One region of the Streptomyces sp. NPDC006997 genome, then DNA from elsewhere that is predicted to be linked to it. Evidence: riboswitches for the same ligand, from Rfam matches in the RefSeq annotation. Region 1 holds a riboswitch; the other holds the start of a gene.
The links. A riboswitch is a leader RNA that binds a small molecule or an ion and turns the genes downstream of it on or off. The one in region 1 is predicted to bind thiamine pyrophosphate.

Region 1 (4,174 bases):
AGCTCAGCAGCAGGTCACGGCCGCCGACGGTCAGTTGTGGCTGCTCTGAGCAACGAGCGTGTGCCGCCGCGTCCTGGCTAGATCGCCCCCTTGTGCGCCCTTCGTGTGCGTGTCACACAGTTCAGAGGCGCGGACCTGGGGGAGGGAGCACTGCATGTCGGTGTTGGGTGGCTATCCGGTAGGGCCGTCGGCCTGGGCCGTCGAGCGGTTTGGGCGGCATGCCGACGCGCTTGCTGCTGCTGTCCCGGTGCAGTTGGCCAAGGCGCACGGGAAGGCTCATGCCGCGCACGTCGCCGCGGGACTGAAGAAGCGGAGTCCGTACGGTGTCGCCCTTGCGGGGGTGGTGCGCGAGAACCTGGCGGAGACGGCGCGGGAGCTGGGGGAAGCCGTGCGGGACGTGCGCGGGTACGAGTACGCGGTGATCAACGATCACGCACTCTTCCCGTTCCGGTACGCGGGCCGGCCGAGGCCCCTGGACCGAGCCAGGCTGCCGGCCAACGCGTCGCCCACTCGGCACCGGCTGTTCCGGGCGCACGGGCCGCAGCCTCCGGAAGGCCTGTTCGACGTCGATGAGGACCTGGCGACCGAGGAGTACCTGGGGCTGCACGAAGTTTTCGAGGAGCTGGGAGCTTCCACCAGGTTGGTCTGTGTGTTCTTCACGGCCGACGCCGAGAACGGCATCCATGCCATCCACTGGGGGGACGCCCACCTCGAACCCGACCGCACCTTCACATGGCCCTACAGGGAACAGCTCCCGGTCGCTCCCGTGCAGGTGGAGTGACGGGCGGTGGCGCCGCTGCCTGGGCACGGCCGGTCGGGGGCCGGCTGAGTCCTGGGCCGTCCCTGGGCCGTCCGAAGCCGACCAACGCTGACAGGCGATACCCGCGGGTGACCACCCCCACCCCCCTCTGGCCTGGGCCCCCACGGATGATCTGCCACACTGGACGTGTTATGCCTGCACCCGGAGAACTCACTTTCGTCGCCCCCCGCGGAGCCAAGAAGCCGCCGCGGCATCTCGCTGATCTGTCGCCCGCCGAGCGTAAGGAGGCGGTGGCGGAGGTCGGGGAGAAGCCGTTTCGTGCCAAGCAGCTCTCGCAGCACTACTTCGCGCGGTACGCGTACGCGCCCGAGCAGTGGACCGACATCCCCGCCGCGTCGCGGGAGAAGCTGAAGGACGCGCTGTTCCCGGAGCTGATGACCGTCGTACGGCATCTGTCGACGGACGCGGACACCACCCGCAAGACGCTGTGGCGGCTGTTCGACGGGACGCTCGTCGAGTCGGTGCTGATGCGGTACCCGGACCGGGTGACCATGTGCATCAGCTCGCAGGCGGGGTGCGGGATGAACTGCCCGTTCTGTGCGACCGGGCAGGCGGGGCTCGACCGGAACCTGTCGACCGCGGAGATCGTGCACCAGATCGTCGACGGGATGCGGGCGCTGCGGGACGGGGAGATCCCCGGGGGTCCGGCGCGGCTGTCGAACATCGTCTTCATGGGGATGGGCGAGCCGCTCGCCAACTACAAGCGGGTCGTGGGTGCCATCCGCGCGCTCACCGATCCGGAGCCGAACGGCCTCGGGCTGTCGCAGCGTGGGATCACCGTGTCGACGGTCGGGCTGGTGCCCGCCATCCACCGGTTCGCCGACGAGGGGTTCAAGTGCCGGCTGGCCATCTCGCTGCACGCGCCGGACGACGAGCTGCGGGACACGCTCGTGCCGGTGAACACGCGGTGGAAGGTGCGGGAGGTGCTGGACGCCGGGTGGGAGTACGCCGAGAAGTCGGGGCGGCGGCTGTCCATCGAGTACGCGCTGATCCGGGACATCAACGACCAGGCGTGGCGCGGGGACCGGCTCGGGCGGCTGCTGCGGGGCAAGCCCGTGCACGTCAACCTCATCCCGCTGAACCCGACCCCGGGGTCCCAGTGGACCGCCTCGCGGCCCGAGGACGAGAAGGCGTTCGTCGAGGCGATCGCCGCGCACGGTGTGCCGGTGACCATCCGGGACACCCGGGGGCAGGAGATCGACGGGGCGTGTGGACAGCTCGCCGCCACCGAGCGGTAACCTGACCGCCGTAGGAACACATCTTCATATTCCGACAGGGGAGCGCCACAGCGCTGAGAGTGCGGCATCGCGGCCGCAGACCCTCCGAACCTGGCCCAGGTCATTCTGGGTAGGGAGATCGGTCACCACTCAAGCTGTTGCGCCCTGCCCGGGACCCTCCGAGGTCCCGGGCAGGGCCGCGTCTTCTCCTGGTCCATCCCAGGAGGAATCAGTGAACAGGAAGTACGCAGGGATCCTGGCCGTCGGGCTCGGGCTCGGGCTCGTCGTGGTCACCGGGTGCGGGTCGTCGTCGGACGACGAGTCGGCGTCCGGGAGCAGGACCGTCACGCTCGTCAGCCACAACTCGTGGGCCGTCTCCAAGGACGTCCTCGCCGCCTTCGAGGAGCAGTCCGGCTACCGGGTGAAGGTCCTCACCGACGGCGACGCCGGGCAGGCCGTCAACAAGGCGATCCTCACCAAGGACAACCCGCAGGGCGACGTCCTCTTCGGCGTCGACAACACGCTGCTGTCGCGCGCCCTCGACAACGGGCTGTTCCAGCCGTACGAGGCGAAGGACGCCGACCAGGTCGAGGCCGCGTACCGGCCCGCCGAGGGCGGGGACCGGGTCACCCCGGTCGACACCGGCGACATCTGCGTCAACTACGACAAGGCGTACTTCGAGAAGCACGACCTCGCCCCGCCGACGTCGTACGACGACCTCGTCAAGCCCGCCTACAAGGACCTCCTCGTCACCGAGAACGCCTCGTCCTCCTCGCCGGGGCTCGGCTTCCTGCTCGGCACCGCGGCCGAGTACGGGGACGACGGCTGGTCCGACTACTGGGAGAAGCTCAAGGCCAACGGTGTGAAGGTGGTCGAGGGCTGGGAGCAGGCGTACAACGAGGAGTTCTCCGGGTCCGCCGGAGGCAAGGAGGCGGGCGGGGAGCGACCGCTGGTCGTGTCCTACGCCTCCTCGCCGCCCGCCGAGGTGATCTTCGCCGACCCGCGGCCCGAGACCGCGCCCACCGGGGTGGCCGCCGACACCTGCTTCCGGCAGGTCGAGTACGCGGGCCTGCTCAGCAACGCCCGCAACAGCGAGGGCGGCAAGGCGCTCATCGACTTCCTGGTGGGGGAGAAGTTCCAGGGGGACATGCCGTTGAACATGTTCGTCTATCCCGTGCGGGAGGGCGTCCAGGTGCCCGAGGAGTTCGCTGAGTACGGGCCGCAGGCCGAGGACCCGCACACCATGGACCCGGCGAAGATCGCCGACCACCGCGACCAGTGGGTCAAGTCGTGGACCTCGCTCGTCCTGAAGTGAGCCCACGGGTTCGGAGCAACGCGGCGCGGCTGGGGCTGCTCGCCCTGCCCGTCGCGTTCTTCGGGATCTTCTTCGCCTACCCGGTCGTCGCCATCGTCTCGCGCGGGTTGCGGGCCGGGGGCGACGGCTGGGAGTTCGGGCGGCTCTGGGACGTCCTCGCGGACCCCGGCATCCGGCACGTGCTGTGGTTCACCACCTGGCAGGCGGTGGTCTCCACCGTGCTGACCCTGGTGGTCGCACTGCCCGGCGCCTATGTGTTCGCGCGCCTCGACTTCCCCGGCAAGCAGGTGCTGCGGGCCGTCGTCACCGTGCCGTTCGTGCTGCCGACCGTCGTCGTCGGTACGGCGTTCCTCGCGCTCGTCGGGCGCGGGGGGCTGCTCGACGAGTGGTGGGGCGTACGGCTGGACACCACCGTCTGGGCGATCCTGCTCGCGCACGTCTTCTTCAACTACGCCGTCGTCGTGCGGACCGTCGGCGGGCTGTGGGCGCAGCTGGACCCACGACAGGAGGAGGCGGCGCGGATGCTCGGCGCGTCGCCGCTGCGGGCGTGGCGGAAGGTGACGCTCCCCGCTCTCGGGCCCGCGGTGGCCGCCGCCGCGCTGATGGTGTTCCTGTTCACCTTCACCTCCTTCGGGGTGGTGCAGATCCTCGGCGGGCCCACCTTCTCCACCCTGGAGGTGGAGATCTACCGGCAGACCTCCGAGATCTTCGACCTGTCCACCGCCGCCGTGCTGACGCTCGTGCAGTTCGCGGCGGTCGGCGCGGTGCTCGCCGTGCACGCCTGGACCGTACGGCGGCGGGAGAGCGCGCTGCGCCTGGTGG
Region 2 (4,174 bases), on a different contig from region 1:
CCCGTCGGTCCCCTGGTCGAACACCTGGACGACGTTGGGGTGGGCGAGCCGGGCGACCGACTTGGCCTCCCGGATGAAGCGCTCGACGAAGGTGCCGTCCGCCGCGAGCGACGTGTGCATCACCTTGACCGCGAGGACACGGTCGAGCCGGGTGTCCACGGCCCGGTAGACGGTCGCCATCCCACCGACGGCGATGCGCGCCTCGATGCGGTAGCGGCCGTCGAGCACCTGCCCGACGAGAGGGTCCTGAAGGGTCGTGTCCACGCAGGTGAGTGTACGAGGACCCACCGACAGCCCCGCCCGCCTGCGTCAAGATCGCACCAGACCTGAGGCACACCTGTGACGCAACGCACGCATGTACGGCAGGGACGGCGTACGAGGGCGGCCAGCCGCCGACGGCGCGGGTTCAGAACGCGGGCCGTTCGGGATCAAGAACCGCCACGCCCTCCGCGGGAGAGGACGCCTCGGCGAACCGCCGCCGCGGAATCCGTCCCGCCCGCCACGCCAGCCGCCCCGCCTCCACCCCGTGCCGCATCGCGTCGGCCATCAGCACCGGCTCCTGCGCCCGCGTCACCGCCGACGCCAGCATCACCCCCGCGCACCCCAGCTCCATCGCGAGCGCCACGTCCGACGCCGTACCGGCCCCCGCGTCGAGGATCACCGGCACCCCGGCCCGCTCCACGATCAGCTCGAAGTTGTGCGGGTTGCGGATGCCGAGCCCCGACCCGATCGGCGACCCCAGCGGCATGACCGCGGCACACCCCACCTCCTCCAGCCTCCGCGCCAGCACCGGGTCGTCGTTGGTGTACGGCAGCACCGTGAACCCGTCGTCGACCAGCGTCTCCGCGGCGTCCAGCAGCGCGACCGGGTCCGGCAGCAGCGTCCGCTCGTCGGCGATGACCTCCAGCTTCACCAGGTCCGTGCCGAGCGCCTCCCGCGCGAGCCGCGCCGTCAGCACGGCCTCACCGGCGGTGAAGCACCCCGCGGTGTTGGGCAGCACCCGGATGCCCAGCCGGTCCAGGACGGACAGCACGGAACCCCGTACGGACGGGTCCACGCGGCGCATCGCGACCGTCGTCAGCTCGGTCCCGGAGGCGACCAGCGCGCGCTCCAGCACCTCCAGGCTGGGCGCCCCGCCGGTGCCCATGATCAGCCGGGACGTGAAGGCCGTACCGCCGAGGACGAAGGGATCGTCGGCCATGGTCAGCCTCCTTGGACGGCGGTGAGGACTTCGACCCGGTCGCCGTCGGCCAGCGGCGTCGTGGGCCACTGCGCGCGCGGGACGACGGTCTCGTTGAGGGCGGCGGCCACTCCGGACGGCGCCGCGGTGAGCGTCCTGACGAGGACGTCGAGAGCCGTGCCGGGCGCGACGCTCCGGGGCTCCCCGTTGACGGAGATGTGGACGGAGGTGGTCATACCGGCTGCTCCGTGAGTGCGGTGGGGACCGCGGCCTCTTCCGTGAAGCGCCGCGGGGTGAAGGGCCGGGCCACCTCGGGCAGCTCCCCGGTGGTCAGCACGTGCGCCATGGCGTCCCCGGTGACGGGCGTGAGCAGAACGCCGTTGCGGTAGTGCCCGGTGGCCAGCAGCAGCCCGTCCAGCGCGGTCGGGCCGAGCAGCGGCGCGTTGTCGGGGGAGGCGGGGCGCAGTCCCGCGCGGGTCTCCGTCAGCGGCAGTTCGGTGAGGCCCGGCACCAGCTCGTGCGCGTCGCGCAGCAGCTCGTACACCCCGCCCGCGGTCACCATGGTGTCCCAGCCGAGTTCCTCGCTGGTGGCGCCGATGACGAGTTCGCCGTTCTCGCGCGGCACCAGGTAGACGTGGCTGCCGCGGACCACCGCGCGGACGGTGCGGCTGAGGAACGGCGCGTACCGCCGCGGCACCGTCAGCCGCAGCACCTGCCCCTTCACCGGCCGTACGGGAGGCAGTACGGCGTCCGGGACGCCCGCGAGTCGCCCGCTGAGGCTGCCCGCGGCAAGGACCACCTGACCGGCGGTCAGCGCGTCGCCGTCCCGCGTGAGCACGCCGGTGGCCCGGTCCCGGGCGACGGTGAGCCGCTCGGCCCAGGTGCGGTGGAAGACCACGCCCGCCCGCTCACAGGCGGCCACCAGCGCCGCCGAGAGCCGCCGCGGGTCGATCTGGTGGTCGCCGTCCACCCGCAGCCCGCCGCGCACGCCCGGCGCCAGCATCGGCTCCAGACGGCGGCAGTCCCGGCCGGACAGCCACTCCGACTCCAGGCCCGACTGCCGTTGCAGGGCGTGCAGTTCGCGCAGCTGGGCGCGGTCGTCGGCGTCCAGCGCGACGGCGAGGGTGCCGTTGCGGCGGTAGCCGAGGTCGTGGCCGGTGAGGCCGGTGAGTTCCGCCGCGAAGTCGGGGTAGCGGCGGGCGGAGGCGAGGTTCAGACCCAGCAGGGTCTGCTCGCCGTAGTGGAGTTCGGTGACGGCGGCCAGCATCCCGGCCGCCACCTGCGCGGCCCCGCCCCCCGGTTCGGGATCCACGACCGCGGTGGTGAGCCCGCGCTGCGCGGCCCGCCACGCGGTGACCAGCCCGATGACTCCGCCCCCGATGACGAGGACGTCTGACGTATGCGACATGGGCGTCCAGCCCCTCCCTTCGCCGGCATGACCCGGATCAGGTTCGTACGGTCGGAGGCCGCCAGCCTCCCTCTCAGCCCGGTGCGTCCGGGCTCCCGCGAGTGCTTTACGTTGGCGACCACCCTAGCCGTTGTCCTCACGTCTCTGTAAGGGAGCCTCCCCATGCCGCGCTCGCTCGACGGCCTCGTCCTCGCCCCGGTCGCCGACCAGGCCCCAGGTCAGGTCGGCACCCGCACCCGGTTCACGTACCACGAGAAGGACGGTGAGATCTGGGCGGAGTACGCGGGCGGGGACGTCGTACGCGGTCATCTGGTGGGCACCCGGGACGGGGACCGCCTGGACTTCCGCTACGTCCAGCTCAAGGAGGACCGGACGACGTCCTGCGGGCACTGCGTGTCGACCGTCGAGGAACTGCCCGACGGTCGGCTGCGGTTGGCGGAGACCTGGGAGTGGGAGTCCCAGGAGGGCAGTGGCACCAGCGTTGTGGAAGAGGTCACGGAGTACGCCTCCTGACCGGCCGTTCGGCAGGTGTCTATGGTGATCAGGTGAGTGAGCAGACGCAGGCACGGACAGGGTCCACGCCGGGGCACGTGGTCGTCGTGGGCGCGGGCATGGCCGGGGTGCAGACCGCGGTCGCCCTGCGCGAACGGGGCTTCACCGGCGCCGTCACGCTGATCGGCGCGGAGCCGCACCAGCCCTACGACCGGCCGCCGCTGTCCAAGGCCGTGCTGCTCGGCAAGGCCGAGGACTCCGCCTTCGACGTCGACTTCGAGGCGCTCGGCATCGAGCTGCGGCTCGGCCGCGAGGTCCTCGGCGTGCGCCCCGCCGACCACGAGCTGGACACCGGCGCCGGGCCCGTCCCGTACGACGTCCTGGTCCTCGCGACCGGCGCCGGACCCGTGCCGCTGCCGGGCGCGGAGGGCGTGCCCGGGGTGCACCTGCTGCGCACCCTGGACGACGCCGAGCGGCTGCGGCCGGTGCTGGCCCGGCAGCACGACATCGTGGTCGTCGGCGCGGGCTGGATCGGCGCGGAGTTCGCCACCGCCGCCCGCGAGGCGGGGTGCGCGGTGACGGTCGTGGAGGCCGCGGAGCGCCCGCTCGCCGGCTCGCTGCCCGCCGAGGCGGCCGTGCCGATGGCGTCCTGGTACGCCGACAGCGGGGCCGTACTGCGCACGCACGCGCGCGTGGCGCACGTCGAGCCCGGCGTCGTGGTGCTCGCCGACGGCTCCCGGCTGCCCGCGGACGCCGTGGTCGTCGGCATCGGCGCCCGCCCCGCCACCGCCTGGCTCGCCGGGTCCGGCATCGAGCTGGGCGCCTGGGGCGAGGTGGTCGCCGACGACCGGCTGCGCGCCTCCGTGCCCGACGTGTACGCGGTCGGGGACTGCGCGTCCTTCCCGTCCGGCCGGTACGGGGAACGGCTCCTCGTCCACCACTGGGACAACGCCCTCCAGGGCCCCCGCACGGTCGCCGCGGACATCGTCGGAGACGCGCCCGCCGCCTACGACCCGGTGCCGTACTTCTGGTCCGAGCAGTTCGGGCGGTTCGTGCAGTACGCGGGCCACCACCCCGCCGCCGACACCACCCTG

Region 2: linked by a shared signal. The riboswitch ahead of thiO (glycine oxidase ThiO) and the one ahead of ABZ659_RS00975 (thiamine ABC transporter substrate-binding protein) in region 1 are both predicted to bind thiamine pyrophosphate.

The regions. Positions count from the first base shown of each region.
Region 1 covers NZ_JBEYHH010000001.1:206,984-211,157, forward strand. The annotation lists gene ABZ659_RS00965 (hypothetical protein) at 155-781, shown strand; gene rlmN (23S rRNA (adenine(2503)-C(2))-methyltransferase RlmN) at 952-2,058, shown strand; TPP riboswitch at 2,085-2,192, shown strand; gene ABZ659_RS00975 (thiamine ABC transporter substrate-binding protein) at 2,270-3,352, shown strand; gene ABZ659_RS00980 (iron ABC transporter permease) at 3,328-4,174, shown strand, end outside.
Region 2 covers NZ_JBEYHH010000025.1:93,414-97,587, forward strand. The annotation lists gene pknB (Stk1 family PASTA domain-containing Ser/Thr kinase) at 1-264, opposite strand, end outside; gene ABZ659_RS24430 (thiazole synthase) at 407-1,201, opposite strand; gene thiS (sulfur carrier protein ThiS) at 1,204-1,416, opposite strand; gene thiO (glycine oxidase ThiO) at 1,413-2,588, opposite strand; TPP riboswitch at 2,586-2,697, opposite strand; gene ABZ659_RS24445 (hypothetical protein) at 2,751-3,101, shown strand; gene ABZ659_RS24450 (FAD-dependent oxidoreductase) at 3,134-4,174, shown strand, end outside.